DNA from 3 places in the Streptomyces citrinus genome. Region 1 is predicted to be linked to each of the others. Evidence: riboswitches for the same ligand, from Rfam matches in the RefSeq annotation. Region 1 holds a riboswitch; each other region holds the start of a gene.

Evidence for each region. Region 1 has a riboswitch for cyclic di-AMP ahead of V2W30_RS29940 (M23 family metallopeptidase). Riboswitches for the same ligand answer to the same signal wherever they lie in the genome.
Region 2: another riboswitch for cyclic di-AMP. It lies ahead of V2W30_RS34280 (LysM peptidoglycan-binding domain-containing M23 family metallopeptidase); the one in region 1 lies ahead of V2W30_RS29940 (M23 family metallopeptidase).
Region 3: another riboswitch for cyclic di-AMP. It lies ahead of V2W30_RS23420 (transglycosylase family protein); the one in region 1 lies ahead of V2W30_RS29940 (M23 family metallopeptidase).

What each region holds. Positions count from the first base shown of each region.
Region 1 covers NZ_CP146022.1:6,431,698-6,436,268, reverse strand. Annotated here, with positions in the region: gene V2W30_RS29955 (GNAT family N-acetyltransferase) at 1-73, opposite strand, end outside; gene V2W30_RS29950 (HPr family phosphocarrier protein) at 263-544, shown strand; gene V2W30_RS29945 (GntR family transcriptional regulator) at 738-1,424, opposite strand; gene V2W30_RS29940 (M23 family metallopeptidase) at 1,646-2,434, opposite strand; cyclic di-AMP (ydaO/yuaA leader) riboswitch at 2,447-2,610, opposite strand; gene V2W30_RS29935 (pitrilysin family protein) at 2,861-4,228, opposite strand; gene V2W30_RS29930 (pitrilysin family protein) at 4,246-4,571, opposite strand, start outside.
Region 2 covers NZ_CP146022.1:7,449,350-7,453,920, reverse strand. Annotated here, with positions in the region: gene V2W30_RS34295 (TetR/AcrR family transcriptional regulator) at 1-138, shown strand, start outside; gene V2W30_RS34290 (SIMPL domain-containing protein) at 336-1,088, opposite strand; gene V2W30_RS34285 (SGNH/GDSL hydrolase family protein) at 1,223-2,041, opposite strand; gene V2W30_RS34280 (LysM peptidoglycan-binding domain-containing M23 family metallopeptidase) at 2,162-2,908, opposite strand; cyclic di-AMP (ydaO/yuaA leader) riboswitch at 2,912-3,082, opposite strand; gene V2W30_RS34275 (tyrosine-protein phosphatase) at 3,465-4,262, shown strand; gene V2W30_RS34270 (DUF6126 family protein) at 4,277-4,423, opposite strand; gene V2W30_RS34265 (XRE family transcriptional regulator) at 4,425-4,571, opposite strand, start outside.
Region 3 covers NZ_CP146022.1:4,987,476-4,992,046, forward strand. Annotated here, with positions in the region: gene V2W30_RS23410 (cytochrome P450) at 437-1,672, shown strand; gene V2W30_RS23415 (transglycosylase family protein) at 1,837-2,865, shown strand; cyclic di-AMP (ydaO/yuaA leader) riboswitch at 3,047-3,208, shown strand; gene V2W30_RS23420 (transglycosylase family protein) at 3,213-3,896, shown strand; gene eno (phosphopyruvate hydratase) at 4,229-4,571, shown strand, end outside.

The sequences.
Region 1 (4,571 bases):
TGCCGCCGTCGCGCAGCACGACGTCGGCCTCCCAGTGGGCGGGGTAGGCGTGCCGGTCCGACGGGGTCTCCATGCCGCAAGGGTAGGGCGGCCCACCGACAAGCGGGGGCTCGTCGTACGGGTCGCGTCGTGCGCGTGGGGCAGGCAGGCTATGGAGGGCCGAACGGCCGTGCGCGCAGGGGACCTGGGTCCGCGTCGAGCACGTTCGCCGGTGTGTGAGAATGGTCTAGACAACCGTGAGACACCTGAAGGGCAGCATCACATGGCTGAGCGCCGCGTCAACGTCGGCTGGGCCGAGGGCCTCCACGCCCGCCCCGCCTCCATCTTCGTCCGCGCGGCCACCGCGTCCGGCGTCCCCGTGACGATCGCCAAGGCCGACGGCAACCCGGTCAACGCCGCCTCCATGCTCGCGGTGCTCGGCCTGGGCGCTCAGGGCGGCGAGGAGATCATCCTCGCCTCCGACGCCGAGGGTGCGGATGCCGCCCTCGACCGTCTGGCGAAGCTGGTCGCCGAGGGACTCGAGGAGCTTCCCGAGACCGTCTGAGTCATCGATCTCAGCAATAACAGCGGAGCCGCGCGATTCCCCCCGGGGTCGCGCGGCTCCGCTGTTTTACTTTCCCCCCCGGCCGCACCTGAATTCACGTACGGGAAAGCGCGCACCGGAAATCAATGGGCAGCATCAATTACTCCGCGACCCATTCGGCGAATAGCGCACTTCTTTGTATACGGCCCCCCTGTTAATGGCGGAGCCCCGCCGTGTTTACAGGAGGTTGCGAAGTCCTCACACGATCGCCCGCGCGGGGAACGCGCAGCCGATGGGCCGCCGTGGCCCGCTCGGTGTGCAGGGCGGTCAGGGTCCGCGCGCGCGTGGCGTCACCGCGCGCCACCGCGTCGACGATGGCGCCGTGCTCCGCCCAGGACTCGGCGGGCTGGGCCGGCGTCTCCACGGCGTACATCCAGGCGATCTTGTGGCGGAGCTGGGTGAGCAGGGCGATCAGACCCGGGCTGCCCGAGGCCTGGGCGAGCGTCTCGTGGAACCAGCCGCCGAGGGAGCGCAGATCCTCGCTCTGACCTCGCCTGGAGCGCTCCTGGCCCAGCCTGACCAGGCCGCGCAGGACCTTGAGGTGGGCCTCGGTGCGGCGCTGCGCCGCGCGGGCCGCACCCAGCGGTTCGAGCAGCATGCGGATCTCCAGGAGATCGGCCGCCTCCTGCTCGGTGGGCTCCGCGACGCACGCGCCCGCGTGCCTGCGCGTGACGACGAACCCCTCCGCCTCCAGGGTGCGCAGCGCCTCACGGACCGGCACACGCGAGACTCCGTAGCGGCGCGCGAGCAGTTCCTCGGTGAGCCTGCCGCCGCGCTCGTAGACACCCGCGACGATGTCGTCGCGGATCGCCGTGCATACCGAGTGCGCGGGAATGCGCATGACCCGACCTCCGCCTTAATCCCCGCGAAACGCGGTCGATTGACGCCCCTGCAAGCGCGATTGACACTCGATCAGCGCGCTTGTCCAATGACTCTATTCCACCGTCCCTGAATTTCCGACGGCAGCCCTGAATCCATGGATATTTTTTGGACAGGAGTGGTCTGCACGCGCGAAAGCCCCGGCTCGATGAGCCGGGGCTTTCGTGAGGTCCGTCGAACGGGTCAGACGCTGACGCCGTGCGAGCGCAGGTACGCGACCGGGTCGATGTCCGAGCCGTACTCGGCGGTCGTACGGGCCTCGAAGTGAAGGTGCGGGCCCGTGACGTTGCCCGTGGCACCGGAGAGGCCTATCTGGGTGCCGGGGGTGACCGACTGGCCCACGGAGACACCGATGGACGACAGGTGACCGTACTGGGTGTACGTACCGTCGTTCATCTTGATCACGATGTTGTTGCCGTACGCACCACCCCAGCCGGCCTCGACGACGGTGCCGGAGCCGACGGCGTGGACCGCGGTGCCGCTCGCGGCGTGGAAGTCGATACCGGTGTGGCTGCCGGAGGACCACAGGCCGCTGCTCGCCTTGTAGGCGGTGGAGACGTACGAGTTGGAGATGGGCGCCACGTAGGTGTTGAGGCGCTTGCGCTCGGCCTCACGGGCGGCGCGCTCCTTGGCCTCGCGCTCCTTCTTGGCCTTCGCCTCGGCGGCGCGCTTCTCGGCCTCGGCCTTCCTCTTCGCCTCTTCGGCCGCCTTCTTCTCGGCGGCGGCTTCGGCGGCGGCCTTCTTCTGGGCGGAGGCCTGGGCGTCGATCTGGTCGGCCAGGGAGTCGCCGATGGCGATGGCCTGGGTCAGACCGTTCTGCTCGGCGGCCGCGGTGTCGGCGGCGAGAGCCGGGGCGGCGAGGCCTCCGATGACACCCGTCGTGGTGAGCGCCGCGACGCCCGCGACGTGCGCGGTGGTACGCGTGAGGCGACTCGGACGACGGTGCTTCCCGGTGGCACGGGTGAACGCCATGAAGGGGCTGTTCCTTTCCTTCCCTCTCGCCTACCGGGTTAGCTGACGGGTTCGGAGCAGGAAGGTCTCCTACGGGCCCCCTCCCCTCGCGGGAAGAGCGCCCGATTCACCCCAGGGACTGCGGTGGGTCCCCGGCTCCCCTGGCTCGCGCCTGGGGGACTCGGCGATGACTGCCCGGTGTCGCGGGCGCGACGTGTGTCTGGCGGGCAGCCGGACCGACGCTAAGCGGGACATCTTTCAATCAACAAACGGATCCCGGCTTTTGTAGTGCATGCCACAGAGCAGACAGGCAACCTCCACCTCAATTCGGACATATGCGATCCAAGTCTGTTCAAGAGATGGACAACTGTGGACGTGAGCGACACCACGAAGCCCCGCAGGCCTATGGGGCCTGCGGGGCTTCGTGGTGTCGTACGGGGCGTCCGGTCAGCCGGCGACGACGCTCACCTCGCCGATCCCGAGCGCCTTGACGGGCTCCTCGATCTGCGCGGCGTCTCCCACCAGGATCGTCACCAGACGGTCGGCCGGGAAGGCGCTCACGACCGCCGCGGTGGCCTCCACGGTGCCCGTGGCGGCCAGTTGGCGGTACAGCGTGGCCTGGTAGTCGTCCGGCAGGTGCTGCTCGACCTGGTCGGCGAGCGTGCCGGCGACGGCCGCGGCGGTCTCGAACTTGAGCGGGGCCACCCCCACCAGGTTCTGCACCGCGGTGTCCCGCTCGGCGTCCGTGAGGCCCTCCGCGGCCAGCGTGCGCAGGACCTTCCAGAGGTCGTCGAGCGCCGGCCCGGTGTTCGGCGTGTCCACGGAACCACTGATGGCGAGCATCGCGGCGCCCGTCCCGTCCGGCGCCGAACGCAGCACCTGGGCGAAGGAACGCACCCCGTAGGTGTAGCCCTTCTCCTCGCGCAGGACACGGTCCAGACGCGACGTGAGGGTGCCGCCGAGGCAGTACGTACCGAGGATCTGCGCGGCCCACACACGGTCGTGCCGGTCGGGTCCGATGCGGCCGATGAGCAGCTGCGTCTGCACGGCGCCCGGGCGGTCCACGATGACGACCCGTCCGGTGTCGTCGGCGGTGACCGGCGCGACGGGACGGGACTCGGTGGTGTCGCCGGTCCAGGCGCCGAGCGTGTCCCCCAGGAGGGCGTCGACGTCGACGCCCGTCAGGTCGCCCACCACCACGGCCGTGGCCGTGGCGGGGCGTACGTGCTTCTCGTAGAAGGCGCGTACGGCGGCCGCGTCGATGGCGGCGACGGTCTCCTCGGTGCCCTGACGCGGGCGCGACATCCGCGCGGTGGCCGGGAAGAGCTGCCGGGAGAGCTCCTTGGCTGCGCGGCGGGCCGGATTGGCGCTCTCGTGCGGGATCTCGTCCAGGCGGTTGCGCACCAGGCGCTCGATCTCGCTGTCGGCGAAGGCGGGCGCGCGCAGGGCGTCGGCGAGCAGCGCGAGCGCCTTCGGGAGCCGGGAGACGGGCACCTCGAGGGAGACGCGGACGCCGGGGTGGTCGGCGTGCGCGTCCATCGTGGCGCCGCAGCGCTCCAGTTCGGCCGCGAACTCCTCGGCGGAGTGCTTGTCGGTGCCCTCGTTGAAGGCACGCGCCATGATCGTGGCGACGCCGTCGAGCCCGGCGGGCTCGGCGTCCAGAGGCGCCTCCAGGTTGACCTCGACGGCGACGACCTGCTGGCCGGGGCGGTGACAGCGCAGCACGGTCAGGCCGTTGCCGAGCTGACCGCGCTCCGGGGCCGGGAAGGCCCACGGCTTGGCGGCGCCGGCCTGCGGCTGGGGGTGGAAGTCCATGGTCGCGAGCTGCTCGGTCACCGGCCCGCCTCCTCGTCGCTGTCGTCTTCGGTCTCGGCGGGTGCCGTGGGCTCGTACACGAGGACCGCGCGGTTGTCGGGGCGCAGGCGGGCCTTGGCGATCTCCTGGACCTCCTCGGCGGTCACGTCCAGGACGCGCTGTACGGCGGTGAGGGCGAGCTGCGGGTCGCCGAACAGGACGGCGTAGCGGCACAGTTCGTCGGCGCGGCCCGCGACGGTGCCGAGCCGGTCGAGCCACTCGCGCTCCAACTGGGCCTGGGCGCGCTCCATCTCCTCGGCGGTGGGGCCTTCCTCGGCGAACCGGGCGAGCTCCTCGTCGACGG
Region 2 (4,571 bases), 1.0 Mb from region 1:
CTGCTCGACGGACTCGCCGTGCAGATGACGGCGTACGACGGCGCGGTGTCGCGGGCCCGCACGCAGGAGTGGGCGGACGAGGCGCTGGCGCGTGAACTGGGCCTGGAACGGGCGGAGTTGACGGCGGCGGGCCGGTAGCCCGCCACCTCCACCACACGCTCGGACGCGCCTCCCCGCGCACGCTCAGGCACACCTCCCGCGTTACCCCAAGACTCACGGCCACTCGCACAGCGCCGCGACACTCGCCTCGTCACTCACCGCAGCCCGTACACCGCCGCGATGCCCGCCCCATCACTCACCGCGGCTCACAGCCCCCGTGAGGCTCACCCCATGCCTCACCGCAGCTCGTACACCGCCGTGAGGCTCACCTCGTCCTCGATCTCGCCCGGCGCCACCGGAACCTTCTCCGCCTCGTCGAAGGCGACCGCCGAGACCGCGACCGGGCGCGGCCGACCGCTCGCGCTCTCTTCGAGCGACACCAGCCGACCGAGCTTGCGCCCGGTCAGCGCGGCGTACTGCACGGCCTTCGCGTGGGCGTCGGCGTGGGCGGCCGCGCGGGCCTCGGCGCGCAGGGCGCCGGGGTCGGCGACGTCGAAGGCGACCGCGTCGACCCGGACCGCGTCGCCCGCCGCGTCCGCCATCGCCTGGATGACGGCGCCGGTGCGCGCCAGGTCGCGGACCTTCACGGAGAACGTCTGGGAGGCCTGGTACCCGGTCAGTTTCGGGGTCGCGTCGGGCTCGGGCCCGTTCGCGTACACGGCGGTCAGCGTGAGGCTCTCGGTACGTACGTCCCGGTCGGCGACACCGGCCTCGCGCACGGCGCCGAGCAGCGCGTTCGCGGCGCGGCTCTGAGCGGCCAGCACCTCCTGCGTGGTGGTGCCGGAGACCTCGACGCCCGCCGTGACGGTCGCCATGTCGGGTGCGGCAGTGGCCCGGCCCTCGCCGGTGACGGTCAGAGTGGTGGGCTTGGGGGCCGGCGCGGTAACGGCGGCCGGGGCCTGCTGGGCCGCGACCGCGGGGACCGCGGGCAGCCCGACGGCGAGCAGGGCGGCGGCGAGCGCGGCGCAGTGGCGGGTGCTTACAGGCATGGGACGGGGTCCTTCCCGGTCGGGCCCGGCCGGACGGCGGGCAGCCGACATCCCAGCACCCGCGCCGGCCCGCCCGGCCACGCCACTCCGCCCGGTCACCTCACCGGCTCAGCGGGGCCGTCCGTGGGTGGCGGTCAGGACGCCGACTCCAGGTGCGCCTTGATCGCGTGCGGGTCGATGAACCCCTTGGCCTGCACCCGGTCACCGGAGGACTCGCCGCGCAAACGTCGCCCGATCCACGGCACGAGGAACTCCCTGGCCCAGTGGATGTCGTCGCGCCGCACCTCGAACGTGCCGCGGGGCGGCAGCAGCGGCCAGGGCTGCTCCGGGTCGGCCGGGACCTCGACGCCGAGCGCCTGCGCGGCGCGCAGGGCGACCCGGGTGTGCCCCTCGGCCGAGAGGTGGAGCCGGTCCTCGTCCCAGGCCCTGCGGTCATGCAGGGACTTCAGGGACCACAGGTCGAGCATCGCGCAGCCGTGCCGGTCGGCGATGGCCCTGACGTGCATGTTGTACGTGGCGATCTTGCCGCGCAGATGCTTGAGCACGGCCACGTCGCGGGTGTCGAAGCCGGTGGCGACCATGACGGTCCCCGCGGCCTCGGAGAGCCGGACGACGGCCTTCTCGAAGCGTTCGGCCACGTCATCCGGGTCGGTGCCGGGACGGATGATGTCGTTGCCGCCGGCGACGAGGGTCACCAGGTCCGGGGCGAGCTCGACGGCCCGCGGGAGCTGGTCCTCGACGATCTGGTCGATGAGTTTGCCGCGCACGGCGAGGTTCGCGTACTGGAAGGTGTCCTCGGGGACGCGGTCGTCCAGGAGGACGGCGAGCCGATCCGCCCACCCGACGAAGCTCCCGTCGGGCCCGGGGTCCCCGACGCCTTCGGTGAAGCTGTCCCCCACCGCCGCGTAGGACCGAATCGTGCCGCCGCTGAGTGATCTCGATTCGTTTGCCACGACCACACATCTTTCACCCTGGGATGTGACCTACGCGACCGTAGCCAGGGGTTGACGGGTGGTGAGATAGCCCACTCGGCCCACCGGGAATATCCCGGTGGGCCGAGTGGATCGCGCGCGTCAGACGTTCACACCGTGCTCGCGGAGGTAGGCGAGCGGGTCGAGGTCGGAGCCGTAGTTCGGGGACGTACGGATCTCGAAGTGCAGGTGCGGACCGGTGACGTTGCCGGTCGCCCCGGAGAGTCCGATCTGCCGGCCCGCGGTGACGGCCTGCCCGGCCGAGACGCCGACCGAGGACATGTGGGCGTACTGCGAGTAGCGGCCGTCGGCGTGCTTGATGACGACCTCGTTGCCGTAGCTGCCGTCCCAGCCCGCCGAGACGACGGTACCGGCGGCGATCGCCTTGATGGAGGTGCCCGTGGCGACCGTGAAGTCGGTGCCGGTGTGGTAGCCGCTGGACCACATGGAGCCGGTCTGGTGGTACGGCGTGCCGGTGGAGGCGTCGACGGGCTTCACGTAGGCGGCCGTGGTGGTGGCGCTCGCCTGCGTCGCGGTGGTGGCGGCCTTGGCCGCGCCGTCGAGGGTGAGCTTCGTGCCGGGCTTGATGAGCGCGGCGTCGGAGCCGATGGCGGCCTTGTTGGCCTGGTAGAGCTGCTGCCAGCCGCCGTCGACGTCCTGCGCCGCGGCGATCTTCGAGAGCGTGTCCCCGGCCTTGACCGTGTACGTCTTCGCCTCGGCCGTGGCGGCGTGCGCGCCGGTGGCGCCGATCAGCGGCAGGGCGAGCGCGGCACCTCCGGCGGAGGCGACAGCGGCGGCGCGGGTGACGCGGTGGGACTTCGGGCGGCGGTGCTTTCCCTGTGCGGGCATGCCGATTTTCCTCTCCGTCGCCTGCGAGGTGAGCTGTCGGGTTCGGACGGGAGATGTCCGGCCGCACCCGGGTCACGGACGCGACTTCACCCCGAGCCGCATGGGGAATTCCCTGGGCGGCGTACTGCCTGTGGGTCCCCCGCTCCTGCCGTCACGGGTCGTCGTTCGGAATCCGGGGCGGCGGCAGGACTAGGCGTTCCGACCGGATTGAGTGGTGACCGTAAGGCAGGGAGAAAGGCGGCGACAAGCGCCGAATTCACTTCCGCGGGCCCTTTCTTGATCGCCTGAGAGATTCCTGTGTCACCCTCCGCGACCTTTTCACTTTGCCAACGCCTTACCCGTAGCAATTTCTCTGCGGCCCCCCTCGGGAATCCACCACGGAACGTCACGGCTATGAGCCTGCTCACGCGCACCCCCACAACACCCGCCCTACGGGGGACAGTTACCACGTAAAGCCCTCAAAACGGACAGACGGTTGCCTGGGGAACCATGTCGTATCGTCAGGAGCGCGATCCACCGGCGAGCAACGTCGGTGCACCGACCGGGAGGAGCCCCCGTGACGCAGCACGCCCCGTCCACCGAGCCCGAGCTGACCGGAGTACGCAACTTCCGGGACGTCGGCGGCCTCCCGACCGTGGACGGCCGGCGCGTGCGCCAGGGCGTGCTCTACCGCAGCGGACATCTCGCCCACGCCACCGCCGAGGACGCGGCGTTCCTCGCGGGGCTCGGCCTGCACACGGTCTTCGACTTCCGCAACGCGGCGGACCAGCGCCTCGAGGGCGCCGACGTCGAGCTGCCCGGTGTGCGCAATGTGAACCTGCCGCTGTCCGACCCCGCCGACGGCGCCGAGTTCTGGCAGATGGTCCGCGACGGCGACATAGAACAGCTGCGCACCCTGCTCGACGAGGGCCGCGCCGCGAACCGCATGATCACGTCGTACCGCTCGATCATCACGCAGCGCACCGGCGAGCACAGCCGAGTCCTGCACGCGATGGCCGAGGACAGCGTCCCGGCGCTGATGCACTGCGCCGCGGGCAAGGACCGCGCGGGCCTGTCGATCGCGGTGACGCTGCTCGCGGTCGGCGTGGAGCGCGACGCCATCGAGGCGGACTACCTGGAGTCGAACGCGAAGCACCGCCGCTACAAGGTGCGCCGCAGCGGCACCTCGGCGGACACGTACTCCCCCGAGGTCATGGAGCTGCTCAGCCCCCTCTTCGACGCCCGCGCCGAGTACCTGCACGCGGCCTTCGAGACGGTCGAGGAGACCTGGGGCAGCACGGACCGCTACCTCGAAGAGGGCCTGAAGCTCAGCGCCGCCGACCGCGAGCGGCTGCGGGAGCGCCTGCTGGACTGAGGTCCGCCGCGCGCCTACTGGCCGCCGCCCAGCGTGAACAGCAGGTAGATGAAGGCGGCCAGGGCGTGCCCGGCGAAGACGTACACGAGCACCCGCACCCAGATGCCGCGCGGCAGCTTGTCCTCGATGTCGCGGCCCGCGGGCCGCTCGGTGTCGCTCATGTCAGACCTCCCGGATCGGACCGGCCGCGGGGCCGAGGCACAGCGCGGCGGTCGGGCTCTGCAACAGGGTGTGGACGAAGAGGAGCTCGGCCCCGCCCTGGTCCGCCGCGGCGAGCCGGTGCGGGGTGAGGGAGTCGAAGTGGGCGCT
Region 3 (4,571 bases), 1.4 Mb from region 1:
TGTGCGGGTCAGGCCCCGCGTCCGCGACAGGATCCGCGGAGGGCCTGTCCGGCGGGTCAGGTGGCATCAGGGCGACCTGCGCTGTGCTGTGCTGATGTGCGGGTCAGGCCCCGCGTCCGCGACAGGATCCGCGGAGGGCCTGTCCGGCGGGTCAGGTGGCACCAGGGCGACCTGCGCTGTGCTGTGCTGACGTGCGGGTCAGGCCCCGCGTCCGCGACAGGATCCGCCGAGGGCCTGTCCGGCGGGTCAGGTGGCATCAGGGCGACCCGCGCTGTGCTGTGCTGACGTGCGGGCCAGGCCCCGCGTCCGCGACAGGATCCGCCGGACAGGCCCGAACCGCGGCCCGTGGACGGGTGGCCGCGTCCCGCTCGTCGGCGGATACCGTCGGGGCGTGACCGAAAGCCCCGCCCCCGCCCCGGCGCCCGAGCCGCCCGCCATGCCCGAACTGTTCACCTGGGAGTTCGCCAGCGACCCGTACCCCGCGTACGCCTGGCTGCGCGAGCACGCCCCGGTGCACCGCACCACCCTGCCGAGCGGTGTCGAGGCCTGGCTGGTCACGCGGTACGCGGACGCCCGGCAGGCCCTCGCCGACCAGCGGCTGAGCAAGAACCCGGACCACCACGACGAGCCCTCCCACGCCAAGGGCAAGACCGGCATCCCGGGCGAGCGCAAGGCCGAGCTGATGACGCATCTGCTCAACATCGACCCGCCGGACCACACCCGGCTGCGCCGCCTTGTCGCGAAGGCGTTCACCCCGCGCCGCGTGGCCGCGTTCGCGCCCCGGGTGCAGGAGCTGACGGACCGCCTCATCGACCAGTTCGCGGCGAAGGGCGAGGCGGACCTGATCCACGACTTCGCCTTCCCGCTCCCCATCTACGCCATCTGCGACCTGCTGGGCGTCCCGGGCGAGGACCAGGACGACTTCCGGGACTGGGCGGGGATGATGATCCGTCACGGCGGCGGCCCGCGGGGCGGTGTCGCCCGCTCGGTGAAGAAGATCCGCGCCTATCTGGTGGACCTGATCCACCGCAAGCGCGGCGCCCTTGACGACGGCGCGGACGACCTCATCTCCGACCTGATCCGCGCCTCCGACCACGGCGAGCACCTCACCGAGAACGAGGTGGCGGCCATGTGCTTCGTGCTGCTCTTCGCCGGGTTCGAGACCACCGTCAACCTCATCGGGAACGGCACGTACTCCCTGCTCACCCACCCCGAGCAGCGCGAGATCTGGCACCGGGCGCTCGCCGAGGGCGACGCGGAGCTGCTCGCCACCGGCATCGAGGAACTGCTGCGCTTCGACGGACCCGTGGAGCTGGCCACCTGGCGGTTCGCCACCGAGCCGCTGCGCATCGGCGGCCAGGAGATCGCCGCCGGCGATCCGGTACTCGTCGTGCTCGCCGCGGCCGACCGCGACCCGGAGCGCTTCGCCGAGCCCGACACCCTCGACCTCTCCCGGCGCGACAACCAGCACCTCGGCTACGGGCACGGCATCCACTACTGCCTCGGCGCTCCGCTCGCGCGCCTGGAGGGAAAGGCCGCGCTGGCCACGCTGTTCACGGCCCTGCCGGACCTACGGCTTGCGGCGAATCCGGACGATTTGCGGTGGCGTGGGGGCCTCATCATGCGCGGACTGCGCACGCTCCCGGTGGAGTTCACACCCCGCCAGAACTGACGCACTGTCAAATCTGTGACTTTCACGTGATCTGCGCTGCATCGACTTGTGACAAGCGTTCGAGTGCCGCTACGTTCACCAGTCATCGCGACACATGCACAACCGTCACCTCCGCATCACCCGTCGCGTGCAGCAGCAGCATCAGTCTCGCGAAAGGCACACGCATGCTCTCCGGGAACGGTCGTCACCGTCGCCCCCGTCAGGCCCCTGCTCTGATCGTCGCCGCCGGGGTCACCGGCAGCGCCATCGCGATCCCGCTGCTCGCCGCGACGAGCGCGAGCGCCTCCACCACCGCCACCTGGAACAAGCTCGCCGAGTGCGAGTCCGGCGGCCAGTGGAGCCTGGACGCGGGCAACGGCTACTACGGCGGACTCCAGTTCTCGCAGGAGATGTGGGAGCAGTACGGCGGCCTCGAGTACGCCGCGCGCGCCGACCTGGCCAGCCGGTCGCAGCAGATAGCCGTCGCCGAGAAGGTCCTCGGCGACAAGGGCCCGAGCGCCTGGCCGAGCTGCTCGATCACGGCGGGCCTCACCAAGAGCGACGACTCGGCCGATGTCGACCCGGGCGCGAGTGCCTCCCCGCAGGCGTCCGAATCGGCCGGGTCGTCGGACGACGCCACGGATGACGCCTCGTCCGCCTCCTCGGGAGAGAAGAATCACGACGCGTCGGACGAAGCGGGCGCGACGGACGAGGCCGAAACGTCCGGTTCCTCCGGTTCTTCCGACACCCCGTCAGCCGACACCTCGGGGGATACCTCCGGTAACAAGCTCGACGCCGACGAAGCCGGTGCCGACAGCGGCGACGGCAACAACACCAAAGACGACAACTCGGACAAGTCTGGCCAGAGTGAGTCCACTTCCTCGGCCGACCCGGCCGACCCGGAGTCCTCCGCGTCGGCCACCGCCTCCGACGACGCGTCCACCGCCGGCCGTCACCGCGGCGACCGCGCCGCCGACGACGGCACCGACTCCCGTACGGGAGAGGGGCGTCACGCCTCCCGAGGCGACGAGCGCGGCGAGGGGGCCTACACGGTCCGCTCCGGCGACAACCTCTGGGACATCGCCGACGCTCAGGACGTGGACGGCGGGTGGGCCGCGCTCTACGACCTGAACAAGAAGGAGGTCGGCTCGGACCCGGACCTCATCATTCCTGGTCAGAGTCTGGATCTTGGGCTCGAATCGGTCGAAAAGTAGCGGGAGTTCGGGGCCCATTGATGGCCGTTTGTCCGCTTTAGCGCAAGTGAGAGATGGGTCTCAAAGGGCCTGATCGTCTTTGAAATAGGGCGGATCGACTGCTTACGGTCGTGACCGCTCGCCACAGCGGGCCCCGATGGACGTCACGCCGAATCCTGCCAACGTCCGTACGGGAACAGTCGACGCGTCAGCGCCGTAGGCAGGAGCGGGGGACCCAGGTAAGCGCCGTGCGAGGTCGACGACTTCGAACGGCTAGGGGTTAAGCCGCGCACAAGGATGCGCGGCCGGGCACTCACTGGCCCGAACCCGACAGCTCACCTCGTAGGCGTCGGTGAGGGGATCTCTCCATGCTGCTTTCCAGCAAGGGCAAGCACCGCCGCCCGTCCAAGGCCGTCCGTGTCGCCACGCTCGCCGGTGTCGCCGGTGCCGCCGTCGCCGTTCCGCTGATGGGCGCCACGTCCGCCTCCGCCGCGACCACCTCCGAGTGGGACCAGGTCGCCCAGTGCGAGTCCGGTGGCAACTGGGCGATCAACACCGGCAACGGCTACTACGGTGGCCTCCAGTTCTCTTCCTCCACGTGGGCCGCGTACGGCGGCACCGCCTACGCGTCCACCGCCAACCAGGCTTCCAAGGCGCAGCAGATAGCCGTCGCCGAGAAGGTCCTCGCCTCGCAGGGCAAGGGCGCCTGGCCGAGCTGTGGCGTGAACCTGTCCGGCGCGTCCGCGAACACCTCCGCTCCCGCCGCCGAGGCCCCGCAGCAGAGCACCCAGCCGCAGCAGGCCCAGCCGAAGCAGCAGGAGCGTTCGGACTCGTCCACGACGACCCGCTCCGAGAAGCGCGAGACCGTCACCACGCCCACCGGCAAGACGGTCGAGAAGGGCGACGGCGAGTACAAGGTCAAGTCCGGCGACACCCTCGGCAAGATCGCCGAGGCGCACGGCACGACCTGGCAGAAGGTGTTCAAGCTGAACAAGGACATCGTCAAGGACGCGGACCTGATCTACCCGGGTCAGCAGCTCCACCTGAAGTAGGCCGCACCGGGTGCGCACCTCCAGCACCCGTAGAGGCCGGCACCTCTCCGGGCCGGTGTCTCTATATATGGGTGCGCACCGGTAGAGGGGCACTCGGCATCGGCGGACGCCGAGATCCCCGCCCCCGTCCCCACGGGCCGCTCGCATCGGTGACCCCCGTCCCGCATTCCGGGACGGGGGTCACTGTTTTTGTTCCGTTCAGGAACATTTCGCTCACGGCGTTGTCCAAGAGTCGGTCGGTCGGCTGGCCGATGCTCCGGAGCCGGTTAGGCTCAAGGAGTCGAGGCCGTGCATCGCGGCCCCGCATAGCCTGCGTCACATCCCAGAAGGAGATGCTCGTGCCGTCCATCGACGTCGTCGTAGCCCGGGAAATCCTGGACTCCCGAGGCAACCCCACGGTCGAGGTCGAGGTCGGCCTCGACGACGGCAGCACGGGTCGTGCTGCTGTTCCGTCCGGTGCCTCCACCGGTGCCTTCGAGGCCATCGAACTCCGTGACGGTGACCCCAACCGTTACCAGGGCAAGGGTGTCGAGAAGGCCGTCCTCGCCGTCATCGAGCAGATCGGCCCGGAGCTCGTCGGCTACGACGCCACCGAGCAGCGCCTGATCGACCAGGCGATGTTCGACCTGGACGCCACGGACAACAAGGGCTCGCTGGGCGCCAACGCCATCCTCG